Regions from separate parts of the Agarivorans gilvus genome, predicted to be linked through region 3. Evidence: predicted binding sites of a transcription regulator. Region 3 holds the regulator's gene; each other region holds the start of a gene.

Region 1 (3,263 bases), 2.0 Mb from region 3:
CTTGCAGAAGGTCTTTTGCATCGGCGCGTAGCTTATAGGCCGCTTTTTTGCGCATAAAATCAAGCTGGTTAATTAGCTCATCGCTAAGTAATTCAATGCATTGTTCGGGATGTTTCTGGCGCAAGGCTAGCTCGGCTCGGTAGTAGACTATCCAACTCTTATTGGGGTAGTCGATAGCGGCTTGTTGTAATAGCTGTTCGGCGCGCTGGTGTTCTCGAATGAACATTAGGGTGTCGATGGCAAAGGCCACTTGCCACTCTTCAATTAAGGCGCTGTGTTGCAGCAGCGCTTCAATTCCATCTAAGGTTTGTTGGCGCTGGTTTTGTAGCTTGGCGGCGGAGATCTCTAGAGCTAGGGCTTTGGCCAGTTGGCCGGGCCAATGGCGCATTTTGGCGCAAAGCTCGCTTAACTGTTGGAAGCGCCCCTCGGCCAAATAACATTCTCCTAAGGGGCTGGCTATATCGGCATTGTCGGCTCCATCAATCAAGGTAAAACATTGCTCAAAAGAAGCGATGGCGGCTTGTAGTAGACCCAGCTGTTGTTCGGCTAAGCCTATGTTTTTATAACAGTTATTTCGTTGCTGAAGATTGTCGCAAAGGGCTAGCGCCTGCTGGTAAGCGTCGCGGGCTCGCTCAAATTTTTGCTGTTGAAACAAACTGTAAGCCGCCAGCTCTAAACTTTGAAAATTTTGCTGCGACTTAAGCTGATTAATTTTGTTTATAGTGGAAAAAGCCTGACTGAATTTACCTGCCTGCAAGGCTTTAACGGCTTTCTCCATAATGCGCTGCCGCTGTTCCGGCTTCATGCTGCGATCCTGTTTACTGAGCTAATTAGCACTTACTTTACTGAAACTGTACAGGCTGTCTTGTTAAAGCTTACCAAAATATGCGCTGGCGCTTTGTTTCATAAAAAATCGTTAACTGGGTGGGCTATTGCTGGTGAAATTTTAATCGCAAACATGTAAGCGTGAATAAATTTGTTCAGCTCTAACTTAAGTGAGCTAGCTCTCATTTTTCTGTTCTGTATTGGTGCAATTAGCAACTATAAATGTGCAAGCTATTAGTGAATGTTGATTAATTTGCAGGAAAAATTACCTCTTTGTAGGTATTAAAGTTATCGCTTTGATTTTTTATGTTGCCATTTTGTGTTGTTGGCGCAGCCCTTGCTATCTACTTACTGAGGTCAGGGGAAGACCAAGTCAGCAGCTAATCGGGTGTTGCTTGGTAGCGGTGCTTTCATCTGTATTTATATTAGATGAATCCGCCAGACCACAGTTTTTATTTATGATTAAGCAATATAGGGAAATATTATGTCTTATTTAGCACCTGCCGAGTTTGCCACCAAAATGGTTGACGCCGGTGAATCGAAAATTTTTATGTCTACTCGCGATACGGTTATTCGCGCTTTTATGGCTGGCGCTATTTTGGCTCTAGCCGCTATTTTTGCGATTACCATCGCGGTGAAAACCGGGGTATTCCTGCTGGGCGCCATCTTATTCCCAGTGGGTTTTTGTATGCTCTATCTAATGGGTTTTGATCTATTAACTGGGGTGTTTGTATTGGCTCCATTGGCGCTATTAGATAAGCGGCCTGGGGTAGATGTACGAGGAATATTAAGAAACTGGGGTTTAGTGTTCTTAGGTAACTTCGGTGGCGCCTTAACAGTGGCCTTTATGATGGCCTTCATCTTTACCTATGGTTTCAACGTGGATGCCGGTGCCGTTGGCGCCAAAGCAGCTAGCATTGGTGAAGCGCGCACAGTGGGTTATGCCGAGCACGGTCTAGGCGGCTGGTTAACCATCTTCATTCGCGGCATGTTATGTAACTGGATGGTGTCTATGGGTGTGGTAGGTGCGATGATCTCAACCACCGTAAGCGGCAAAGTGATTGCCATGTGGATGCCGATCTTCTTGTTCTTCTTCATGGGCTTTGAACACTCAGTTGTTAACATGTTCTTGTTCCCATTCGGCCTAATCATGGGTGGTGAGTTCTCTATCTCTGATTACTTCCTATGGAATGAAATTCCAACTGCTTTGGGTAACTTAGTGGGCGGTTTAGCCTTCACCGGTTTAACCTTGTATACCACCCACGTGAAGACTGCGCCCAAGCGCAAAGTGGCTTCGGCTGCGGTAGAAGCGCCAAGCAAATCAGCACCGGCTAACGCTTAAGCTTTGCCTATGACCACTAGCCAACTGCGTGTATCGATTGGCCAATGTTCTGATAAGGGGCGCAAGCCCCTTAATCAGGACTGCTACGGCGCATTTACTCCAAGCGGGGCTCAGCTACAACATAAGGGTTTTGCTGCGGTGATCGCCGACGGCATTAGCAGTAGCGAAGTGAGTCAAATTGCCAGCGAAACCGCCGTTAACAGTTTTCTAGATGATTATTATTGCACCTCCGAAACTTGGACAGTACAGCATGCCGCCACTCGCGTGCTGCAGGCCACCAATAGCTGGCTCTATAGCCAATCTCAACAAAGCCCCTACTATTACGACAAAAATAAAGGCTACGTTTGTACCCTGAGTGCCTTGGTGATTAAGGGCAATCTGGCGCATTTATTTCATGTGGGTGATACTCGCATTTATCGCTTAAACCAGCAGGGTTTAGAGCAACTGACTAACGATCACTGTGTTTGGGGCAGCGAGCAACAAAGTTACTTGAGCCGCGCTCTGGGCATTGAGCCGCATTGTGAATTTGACTACCGATGCTTAGCCATTGAGCAAGGCGATATTTTTCTGCTGTGTAGCGATGGGGTATACGAATACATCGACGCCGAGCAAGTACAGCACACCCTCATTTCCAACCACCATGATCTCACTAAGGCTGCCGAAGACATTGTTGCCACGGCTTATTTAGCGGGCAGTGACGATAACTTAAGCTTGCAGATTATTCGCCTAGAGCAAGTGCCGCAAAGCGCGGATAACAGCCTAAAAGAGCAAGTGGCTGCCTTGTCATTTCCCCCAGAGCTGCAGGCCAGAATGGAAATGGATTCTTATAAGATTATTCGCCCCATTCATCACAGCGCCCGTAGTCATGTCTTCTTAGCTGAAGATCAGCACAGTGGTCAGCAGGTGATTCTAAAAACCCCTTCGGTAGATCTACGCGGTGATGAAGAGTACTTAGAGCGCTTTTTTACCGAGGAGTGGATGGCTCGGCGAATTAACAGCGCCCATGTATTAAAGGCTAGCGCCGAGCCGCGCCAGCGACACTTTTTATATACGGTGTTTGAATATCTAGAAGGGCAAACCCTGCAGCAGTGGATCA
Region 2 (3,263 bases), 1.2 Mb from region 3:
ATGAGTTTTGCCGCACGCTCGGGGTCGTCTGCGTAGGAAATACCCACTGGGATCTCAATTTTACGTATTCGATTGGCGCTAAAGTTCGTCAGAATGTTTCTAAACAGCAGCTTGTTAGGGATTATCTCTCGCTGCCCAGAAAAGGTGCTAACTATGGTATTGCGAAGGTTAATGGCTTCAACGCTACCAAATACTCCGTTTGCTTGAATAATATCGCCGATTTTAAACGGCTTACGAATACTCATGCTGATCCCAGAAATGAGATTTTCGGTCATATCTTGAAAGGCGAAGCCAATCGCCAAACCAACGATACCCGCCCCCGCCAGTAGTGAAGTCACTGTGCCTTTAAGGCCCACTAAGTCCAAGGCAATAAATAAGCCGCTGCTAGCTATTACGATCTTCACTATCGAGCTAAGCAGGCTTATTGCTTCTTTTGAATCAATGACCTTTTGAGTGAGGTTTTTGATGATGTGCCCCAGCACTTTTGCCAGTAACAGGAATACCAGTACCACTACAAGGGCTAACACAATGTTAGGTAAAAGTGTGATTGAGTCTTCCACCCAGTTTTGTAGTTTTTGCTGGATTAACGACCAGAAATTATTCAGATTGATATTGTCCATAAGTTGCCAGTCTGTTGTTAGTGCTAAGTTTGGGGGTTATGAGCTTGGCGAGCTTGAGAGGGAGCTGGGTAGGCTGCGCTAGTGCAATAGGGTCGGCTGAACACATGGTATTTACCTTGCAGCTGCGTAGCAAAGCGGCCGAAGCCGCTTGTTGAAACAACACACCAAGTACTAACAGTCTTGGTCTTCTGTGTTTAGCTGTTCTTTAGCTTGTTCACAGCTATCTTCGATGGCGTTTTCAATGTCGGTGGCCGCCTCATCTATGGACTCGCCAGCATTCTCGGCGGGCCCTTCACTACAGGCGCTTAAACTAAGTAACAGGGCGCTAATTAGCGCCAGGCTATAAGAACGTTTAGGTGATGTCATTTGCTTACCTTTGGTTGCTGCGTTTACTTTTGAACAGGTTAAAGACTAAAGAAAGCACCAGTAGCATTACGAACAGGTAAAAAATAATTTTAGCAATACCTGCTGCAGCACCGGCTATGCCGCCGAAGCCTAAAACGGCTGATATCAAAGCGATAATGAGGAATATAAATACCCAGCTAAGCATAGTGATAGCTCCTTTTATTTAACCGTTTTAGAGTGAAGTGAGGGATTATTGTAAAACTCTGAGTTGGTTAACCACTTCGTCTACATCATTGGTATTTCGGGCGATAGCGAGGGCTAAATCTTGTTCCGCATCTGAGCTAACTTCACCACTTAAAGTGACCACTTTATCTTCTGTGTTTACCTCGATATCAGTACCGCTAATTTCAGACTCTAATAACAAGCGGGTTTTCACCACGGTAGAAATTTTGCTATCGGTTAGGCTGTTTAACATCTCATTATCAGTTTGTTCTTGGTCTTGTTTGCTTTTAACAACCGTTAGTTGGTTATCCACCTCTTCGACTCCGTCCAAGTTAGCGACTAATTCTGCTGCCAGCGATTTTTCAATTTCGCTTTCTACCGAGCCGCTTAAAGTCAATTGGCCATCTTTCACATCAGTATTAATGTCGAAAGAGTTGAGGTTAGTATTGAGTAGTAGAGTGGTTTCGGCTTTGCCGTCAATCCACGCGTCTTTGGCGTCATCTTGCCAGTTATTGGCCGCGAATACAGAACCTGAAGTGGTGATTAAGGCAGTGCTAAGAACAATACTTGGTACTAAGTTTTTCATCATGGTTCTCCTTGGTTAATATTACATAGTTACCATAGCGAAGACCGTGCCAAAAATTTAAGTTGTTGATTTATAGTTGTTTTGTGTTGTTTTTGTGTTTTGAGGGATGCTTTTGCTGTAATTTGCTTGTGAAGATATTACAGGGTGAAATGTAAGAACTATCGGCAGCTTGGGCAGTGAAAAAGTAGGCTAAAGCGCAAAGTATCGCTTTAGCCTTGGTGAGGTGCGTTAATTAACGAAGGGTGACAAATTCTTCAGCGCTGGTGGGGTGAATCGCTACACAAGCGTCGAAATCCGCTTTAGTGGCCCCCATCTTCATGGCTACGCCAAAGCCTTGTAAAATTTCGTCCATGCCTAAGCCAATTCCGTGTAAGCCGACCACTTTTTCATCTTCACCTACACAAATGAGCTTCATTTTGGTGACTTGACGGTGTTGGGTCACTGCGGTGTACATGGCACCAAAGCTAGAGGTGTAAACTTTGACATGATTTTCACCGTATTTGGCTACCGCTTCTGGCTCGGTTAAACCAATAGTGCCAATCGCTGGGTGACTAAATACCACGGTGGGCACCAGTTCGTAATCCATCTTAGCGGTGGTTTTACCGTTAAATAGGCGTTCAGAGAGCAAGCGTCCTGCTTTTACTGCCACAGGGGTGAGCTCAATTTTACCGATGTTATCGCCTACCGCATAAACACCTTCTACCGAAGTATTAGAGTAGTCGTCGACTTTGATGTAGCCGTAATCGTCTAGCTCTACGCCGATGCCTTGCAGGTTAATTTGATCGGTGGCTGGCTCGCGGCCAATGGCCCAAATCAGCTTATCCACTTCAAGGCTGTTGCCGTTTTCAAAGTTTAATTTAAGGCTGCCATCGGCCAATTTTTCAACCGACTGAGGTATGCTGTGGGTATGCAAGGTAGGGCCGTCTTCGGCCATAATTTCCATTAGCGTTTCGTTTAGCATTGGGTCGAAGTCACGTAGCGGCGCATGCTTGCGCACTGCTAAATGGGTTTCGCTGCCTAAGGAATGTAATACGCCAGCTAGCTCTACCGCAATATAACCCGCGCCGACTACAACAACGCGCTTTGGTTGCTCACTTAAAGCAAAAAAGCCGTCTGAGTCGATGCCGAGTTCAGCCCCTGGAATGTTGGGTATACTAGGGCGACCACCTGTAGCGATGAGAATATGTTTAGCGCGGATTTGCTCGCCATTAACTTCTACGGTATTGGCATCAACAAATTTGGCAAAACCATTAATTAGGGTAACCCCATTATTGCTTAAGACGCGGTCATAGGAGCCATGAATACGCTCAATATAGGCTTCGCGGCTAGCCACTAGGGTTGACCAGTCGAATTTGTTGACGTGAACATCAAAGCCGTAATCAGGGGCATAGCGGTGAATGGCTTCGGCCACTTGGGCACCAAACCACATCGCTTTTTTCGGTACGCAACCTACGTTTACACAGGTACCACCAACGTGGCGGGCTTCAATT
Region 3 (3,263 bases):
ATGGTGCAGGTAAGACCACTACCTTTTACATGGTCGTGGGCTTGGTTCCCCGAGATCATGGCCGGATTTTAATCGATGATGATGACTTATCCAGCACCGCCATGCACAGCCGTGCCCGAAAAGGGATTGGCTACCTGCCTCAAGAAGCCTCCATATTTAGACGTTTGTCTGTGGAAAAAAATATACTCGCGGTCTTAGAAACTCGTAAAGATCTCGATAAACAACAACAGCAAGTGGCCTTGGACGACCTGTTAGAGGAATTCCATATTGGTCACATTCGAAAAAATCTTGGCATGAGCCTGTCTGGTGGGGAACGCCGCCGGGTTGAAATTGCTCGTGCTCTAGCCGCCGCTCCAAAGTTTATTTTGCTTGACGAACCCTTTGCTGGCGTGGATCCTATTTCTGTTATCGATATAAAAAAGATTATTGAACACCTGCGTGATCGTGGTCTTGGAGTATTGATCACCGATCACAATGTGAGAGAAACTCTCGATGTTTGTGAACATGCCTATATCGTTAGCCAAGGCGAATTGATAGCCTCGGGGAAACCTGAAGAAATACTTGAAAATGAACACGTGAAACGAGTTTATCTCGGTGAACAATTCAAGCTATAGTTAAAGTGCAAGTAAAAAAACACAATACAATAAGAAGAAGGAACAGCGGCAGTTAATGAAAGCATCTTTGCAGTTGCGTCTTGGTCAGCAATTGACCATGACCCCTCAGTTACAACAGGCGATTCGCTTACTCCAGCTTTCAACACTGGATTTGCAGCAAGAAATTCAGGAGGCGCTGGAAAGCAACCCCCTGCTCGAAGCGGATGAGTCACACGCCAGTGACAACGATGCTAATGAAGCTCAATCCCTTAATGACAAAACTAATGATAACAGTGTAAACAACGAAGTGGATAATAGCCAGTTAGAAGCAGGCGATGCGATTAACCAAGACACTGTTTCTGATGACTTACCCGTTGATTCCACATGGGACGATATTTACAGTGCCAGTTCAGGGCCATCCAGCTCAGGCAGTAGCGGTGTGAGTGAAGACAGCGATATGCTGTTTCAAGGTGAAACCGTAGAATCCTTGCAAGACCACTTAATATGGCAGATGCAACTCACCCCATTTAGTGAGGTTGACCAAGCGATTGCGCTAGCCATTATTGATGCGATTGATGAATCCGGCTACCTAACCCAAGATTGTGAACAATTGTTGGAAGGCTTACGTGCCAGTGAAACTAACGATTTAGACGTCGAGCTTGATGAAATTGAAGCGGTATTAAAACGTGTTCAACACTTCGACCCTGTAGGCATTGGCGCTCGCTCTCTTCAAGAGTGCTTAATGATTCAATTAGGCCGCTTTGCCGAAGATACCCCTTGGCTAAAAGAAGCCAAAGACATCGTAACCAATCATATTGATGTCTTGGCTAATCGCGACTTTCGTTTATTGTCGCGTAAAACCAAATTGAAAGAAGATCAATTACGCGAAGTAATGCGTTTGATTCATACTCTAGAACCACGCCCAGGTAATGCGGTTGAACCCAACCAAGCACAATATGTGATTCCGGATGTATCAGTGATTAAGCGCCAAGGGCGATGGGTAGTTGAACTAAATCCTGATGCGATGCCTAAATTACGCGTCAATTCTCACTACGCCTCGCTCAGTAAAACCTCAACCAACGCCAACGATACTCAATTTATTCGCAGCCATTTGCAAGAAGCCAAATGGTTTATCAAAAGCATTGAGAGCCGTAACGAAACCTTATTAAAAGTATCCAACTGCATTGTTCATCACCAACAAGCCTTTTTTGAGTACGGCGAAGAAGCAATGAAACCAATGGTATTGAACGATGTCGCAGAAGCTGTAGAAATGCATGAATCTACGATTTCTCGGGTTACCACTCAGAAATTTATGCATACGCCTCGTGGTATTTTTGAATTGAAATACTTCTTTTCTAGCCACGTCACCACTGATGGCGGCGGCGAATGCTCTTCTACCGCAATTAGGGCACTAATTAAAAAACTGGTAGCTGCCGAAAACAGCAACAAACCGCTTAGCGACAGCAAAATTGCTGATATTTTGGCAGATCAGGGGATCAAGGTGGCAAGACGTACCATTGCTAAATACCGAGAGTCGTTAGCAATTCCACCTTCTAACCAACGAAAAAGCCTTATCTAAGGCCAATAACAGGGGACGAAATCTATGCAAATTAATCTTACCGGACACCACGTAGAAATAACTGAGTCTTTAAAAGAGTATGTCCACACTAAATTTGCCAAACTAACCCGACGATTCGAACAAATAAACAATGTTCATGTCATCTTAAATGTGGAGAAACTGAATCAGATTGCTGAAGCCACCCTGCATTTAAATGGTGGAGAAGTGTTTGCCACTTCAGAACACACCGACATGTACGCCGCCATTGATAGCCTGATCGACAAACTTGATCGCCAGGTTATCAAACACAAAGAAAAACTCACTAAACACTAGTCACCCTAATGCAACTAAATAAAGTACTAAATTTGAACTGCACGCAACGTGCAGTTCAATGTTCCTCAAAAAAACGCGCCCTTGAAATCATTAGCGAACTGGCAGCCAGTCAATTAGACATGACTGCTCAGAGTATTTTTGAGAGCTTGTTAAACAGAGAAAAAATGGGCAGCACCGGTATTGGCCAAGGTATTGCGATTCCCCATGGGCGAATTGCTAGTGAACACCAAGCCACTGCGGTTTTCTTACGCTGCGATCCTGCAATCAGCTTTGACTCCATCGATAATCAACCCGTCGATTTAATCTTCGCCTTATTGGTTCCCGAAGACCAGTGTCAGCAACACCTCAACACCCTGTCTCAAGTTGCTGAAAAACTTAACGATAAACAAATATGTAAACAACTTCGCTGCGCACAAAGTGATGACGAGCTATACAACATCATGGTAGCCTAATACTCTAAGCTTAATTAGGGGCCCTCATGGAACTGATCATCGTTAGTGGACGCTCCGGTTCAGGAAAAACTGTTGCCTTAAGAGTGTTAGAAGATCTCGGATATTATTGCGTCGACAACCTTCCAGTATTGTTGTGGCAGTCGTTGATCGACAATTTAAAACAAAAATATTCGAAGGTTGCTATTAGCATCGATATTCGCAACCTGCCTGACGAGCCCTCACCTATCGCTCAGGCGATCAAAAATGCTGGTCCCGACATTAACTTACTGAGTATCTTTTTAGATGCCAAAGATGAGGCTCTGATTCGTCGTTACAGCGAGACCCGAC

What was found. Region 3 encodes sigma-54, which starts transcription at its own class of promoters, with help from an activator protein. Its sites were predicted from a motif close to GTTGGCACGNNNNTNGNNT; they were not measured.
Region 1: the regulator sigma-54 is predicted to act here: its motif matches at 1,150-1,168, upstream of AR383_RS18635 (formate/nitrite transporter family protein).
Region 2: the regulator sigma-54 is predicted to act here: its motif matches at 1,809-1,827, upstream of AR383_RS14795 (BON domain-containing protein).

The regions. Positions count from the first base shown of each region.
Region 1 is NZ_CP013021.1:3,914,307-3,917,569, forward strand. Features, by position in the region: gene AR383_RS18630 (sulfotransferase family protein) at 1-805, opposite strand, end outside; gene AR383_RS18635 (formate/nitrite transporter family protein) at 1,310-2,167, shown strand; gene AR383_RS18640 (bifunctional protein-serine/threonine kinase/phosphatase) at 2,177-3,263, shown strand, end outside.
Region 2 is NZ_CP013021.1:3,143,205-3,146,467, forward strand. Features, by position in the region: gene AR383_RS14780 (mechanosensitive ion channel family protein) at 1-620, opposite strand, end outside; gene AR383_RS14785 (hypothetical protein) at 792-986, opposite strand; gene AR383_RS14790 (DUF1328 family protein) at 991-1,170, opposite strand; gene AR383_RS14795 (BON domain-containing protein) at 1,216-1,773, opposite strand; gene gorA (glutathione-disulfide reductase) at 2,006-3,263, opposite strand, start outside.
Region 3 is NZ_CP013021.1:1,926,979-1,930,241, forward strand. Features, by position in the region: gene lptB (LPS export ABC transporter ATP-binding protein) at 1-614, shown strand, start outside; gene AR383_RS09025 (RNA polymerase factor sigma-54) at 670-2,172, shown strand; gene hpf (ribosome hibernation promoting factor) at 2,197-2,484, shown strand; gene ptsN (PTS IIA-like nitrogen regulatory protein PtsN) at 2,493-2,936, shown strand; gene rapZ (RNase adapter RapZ) at 2,963-3,263, shown strand, end outside.